DNA from 2 places in the Bacillus sp. UNCCL81 genome. Region 2 is predicted to be linked to the other one. Evidence: riboswitches for the same ligand, from Rfam matches in the RefSeq annotation. Region 2 holds a riboswitch; the other holds the start of a gene.
The links. A riboswitch is a leader RNA that binds a small molecule or an ion and turns the genes downstream of it on or off. The one in region 2 is predicted to bind S-adenosylmethionine.
Positions count from the first base shown of each region.

Region 1: another riboswitch for S-adenosylmethionine. It lies ahead of BM319_RS04060 (bifunctional homocysteine S-methyltransferase/methylenetetrahydrofolate reductase); the one in region 2 lies ahead of metK (methionine adenosyltransferase).

Region 1 is NZ_FOMF01000002.1:828,346-830,556, reverse strand. Features, by position in the region: gene BM319_RS04065 (terpene cyclase/mutase family protein) at 1-469, shown strand, start outside; SAM riboswitch class I at 583-686, shown strand; gene BM319_RS04060 (bifunctional homocysteine S-methyltransferase/methylenetetrahydrofolate reductase) at 768-2,211, shown strand, end outside.
Region 2 is NZ_FOMF01000007.1:221,528-223,738, forward strand. Features, by position in the region: gene metK (methionine adenosyltransferase) at 1-1,189, opposite strand, end outside; SAM riboswitch class I at 1,399-1,513, opposite strand; gene pckA (phosphoenolpyruvate carboxykinase (ATP)) at 1,826-2,211, shown strand, end outside.

The DNA of each region.
Region 1 (2,211 bases), on a different contig from region 2:
GGTTAATTGGCTTTTAAAAAACCAAAAATCAAATGGTAGTTGGTATGGTAGATGGGGTATTTGTTATATTTATGGAACTTGGGCAGCGATTACTGGCTTAAGAGCCGTTGGAATTCCTAAAAATCATGAGGTGATTAAAAAAGCTGAAAAATGGTTAGTTAGTATTCAAAATGAAGACGGAGGTTGGGGAGAATCGGGTCTTTCAGCTGTTAAAAATAAATATATTTCTTTAAAATATAGTACACCTAGCCAAACAGCATGGGCAGTTGATACTTTACTTTCAATTCGTAATAAGGAAGATGAAGTAATTAGAAAAGGGATTAAATTTTTAACTACTCAAAGTGAATTGACTAATAAAGCATTAACTTATCCAACTGGATTAGGTTTACCTGGTCAGTTTTATATTCACTATCATAGCTATAATGAAATTTATCCGCTATTAGCACTAGCACACTTTAAAAATAGTTAAATAATACTATTATGTAAACAAAATATATTTATTTTTGGAAATCTTTCCATAAATGTCTTTTCTTAATCATATAAATATAGTAAACTGTTTTTATATTAAATATAACTAAATAATCCTTATCGAGAGTGGTGGAGGGACTGGCCCTTTGAAACCCGGCAACTTTAGCGAAAGCTAAAAAGTGCTAAATCCAGCATGTTTAAAACATGAGAGATAAGGCGTAATCTGTACTTAAACGTCATTCTCTCATTTTTTTTGAGGGAATGGCGTTTTTTATTTTATCTAAATGGGAAGTGATTGAATGGGTTTATTAGAAAAGTTAAAAGATGGAATTGTTTTAGGTGACGGTGCAATGGGAACGCTTTTGTATTCTGGCGGACTTCACAGCTGTTTTGAAGAACTTAATATTACAGAGCGTGATCGAATCATTCATATACATGAACAATATATAGATGCTGGCGCAGAAGTGATTCAAACTAATTCGTACGGTGCTAATGCTGGAAAACTGAGACAATATGGATTAGAAAAGCTGGTTAAGCAAATTAATCAAATGGCTGTTAGAAATGCTAGAGCGGCTTCAAAAAGAAGAGCATTAGTAATTGGCGGTATAGGTGGAATGAAATATGTAGGTTCTACTTTTACGACAGCTTTAGAACGTGAAATGATGTTGCTTGAGCAAGCTTCAGCTTTACTAGAAGAAGGCGTAGATGGGATCATGCTTGAAACATTTTATGATGAAAATGAATTATATGATGCTGTAAATCTATTAAGAGGAAGAACGGATTTACCGATCATTGCACAAGTAACACTACAAGAAATTGGTGTCATGCAAAGTGGTCAATATATCGAAAAAATTCTTCCTAATTTAATCGATTTGGGTGCAGATGTTGTTGGAATCAATTGTCATCTAGGACCACTTCATATGTTGGAGTCATTAAATACTGTCTCATTACCAACGAATGGTTACTTATCGGCATTTCCTAATTCGGGATTACCACTATACAATGAGGGAAAATACGTATACAAATCGAATCCAGAATATTTTGAAGATATGGCAAAACCATTTATTGAACAAGGTGTAAGACTTATCGGTGGATGCTGTGGTACAACACCAGCACATATCGCTGCTTTACGAAGTAAGATTGATACTTTACAGCCTGTTACAAAAAAAGATGTAAAAAACAGAACAATAAAAATTACAATCCCTAAGCAAGAAGAACAAAAGAATGAAACATTAGCAGAAAAGGCAAAAAAGAGAACGACGATTATAGCAGAGCTAGATCCACCAAAAACATTACAAACAAGAAAGTTTTTTGAAGGAGCGAAAGCATTACATAGCGCAGGGGCTGATGCAATTACGCTAGCAGATAATCCATTAGCTTCACCTAGAATTTCGAATGTGGCGATGGCATCACTTCTTCAAAGATTGGATGTACCAGTTTTGACGCATTTAACTTGTAGAGATCGTAATATGATTGGACTTCAATCTCATTTAATGGGACTTTCAACTTTAGGTTTAAATGAAGTTCTTGCAATAACAGGTGATCCAGCAAGAGTAGGCGATTTTCCAGGTGCAACTTCAGTATATGATGTAGCATCACTTGAACTTATTCGAATGATTAAGGAAATGAACGATGGAAGGTTATATTCTGGTAAAAGTTTAGGAACTGGAACGAGATTTTCTGTCGCTGCTGCTTTTAACCCGAATGTTCGAAAGTTTGATGCCGCAATTAAAAGGCTTGAGA
Region 2 (2,211 bases):
CTGCTTCAGTTTTTAAAACTTCTGCTTTATCAGTACGCTCCCAAGGAAGATCGATATCTGTACGGCCAAAGTGACCATAAGCAGCAGTTTGTTTGTAAATCGGACGACGTAGGTCAAGCATTTTAATAATTCCAGCTGGACGTAGGTCGAAGTTGTTGCGAATTACTTCAACTAATTTTTCTTCTGAAACTTTACCTGTACCAAAAGTATCAATAGCGATTGAAACTGGTTTAGCTACACCAATTGCATATGCTAATTGAACTTCAGCTTTATCAGCTAAGCCAGCAGCTACGATGTTTTTCGCAACGTAACGTGCAGCGTAAGCAGCAGAACGGTCAACTTTAGTTGCATCCTTACCAGAGAATGCGCCACCACCGTGACGAGCATATCCACCGTAAGTATCAACAATAATTTTACGACCTGTTAAACCAGCATCCCCTTGAGGTCCACCGATAACGAAACGACCTGTTGGGTTGATAAAGAATTTTGTGTTTTCATCAATTAACTCAGCTGGTACAACTGGTTTAATTACAAGTTCTTTAATATCATTTTCAATTTGATCTTGAGTAGCTTCTGGACCATGTTGTGTTGATACAACAATAGCATCAATACGAACTGGTTTGTTGTTTTCATCATACTCAACTGTTACTTGAGTTTTACCGTCTGGACGTAAGTAAGAAACTGTTTCATTTTTTCTAACTTCAGTTAAACGGCGAGCAATTTTGTGAGATAATGAAATTGGAAGTGGCATTAATTCAGGTGTTTCATTAACTGCAAAACCGAACATTAAACCTTGGTCTCCTGCACCGATTGCTTCAATTTCTTCATCTGTCATGCTACCTTCACGAGCTTCTAACGCTTGGTCTACACCTAGAGCGATATCTGCTGATTGCTCATCGATAGAAGTTAAAACTGCACATGTATCTGCATCAAATCCGTATTTTGCACGGTCATAACCGATTTCACGGATTGTTTCGCGAACGATTTTTGGGATATCTACATAAGTAGAAGTTGTAATTTCACCTGCAACAAGTACTAAACCTGTTGTAACTGAAGTTTCCGCTGCTACACGAGCATTCGGATCATTTGCTAAAATTGCATCAAGAATTGAATCTGAGATTTGGTCACAGATTTTATCTGGATGTCCTTCTGTAACTGATTCTGAAGTAAATAAACGACGTTGTGACATTGAGTCCCCTCCTAAATTGAATTGACGGATCTCTTTTTTCTCAACATAAGAATAAAAAGTTTGTTCCTATTCCTATGTTTCCCATTTAAGATAAAGATAACTCAGTGTAAATTACGAAATTGCCACTGTATTTAAGTTTTGAGCAAAAAAAAAGCCTTCCTCTTATCAAATATTACATGAGGAAAGGTTTCTTGGTTATTTGCCTTTCGCTCTTATCGTCCAAGACATAAAAAAAAGTCTTGCATCAGGTTCAGCACCTTTCACTAAAAGTGAGGTTGCTGGGCTTCGTAGGGCCTGTATCCCTCCACCTACTCGGGATAAGAGAGTATCCGTATGAAAAGTATCATATTAAAATTTCACTTTCTTGTCAACAATTTTCATCATAACATAGACATAATTCTACAATAACTTTATCTCTACATTCATTTCTATTTAATGGGAAATTACTAATTATTATATTTACATTTAAATAACTTACTTCATTTAATAAGTAAATTTTACTCAAATTTATTTTTTAATCAAATTCATAACACATTTTGCTAACTAATAGTATACACTATTAAAATAAATGTGTTATACTATTTATCGAGATACCTACATGGCAGACAAATTATATTTAAAGGATGGTATTAGTATATGAAGACAGTTGATGTAAACTTTGAATTAAACGAATTACTTATTAGTAATCAAATGTATAACCAACTAAGCGTTTCTGAGTTAGTTGAAAAAGTCCTAACAAGACAAGAAGGAATTTTAACGTCAACAGGAGCAGTTAGCGTTTCAACAGGCAAATATACTGGACGTTCACCTAAAGATAAATTTATTGTTAAAGAGGCATCTGTTGAAAGTTTAATCGATTGGGGTTCAGTAAATCAACCAATCTCTGCTGACGTATTCGAAAAATTATATAGCAAAGTACTTAACTACTTAAAAGATCGTAACGAATTATTCTTATTTAAAGGATTTGCTGGTGCTGACACTGAATATCGTTTACCTATCCAAGTAATTAACGAATTTGCATG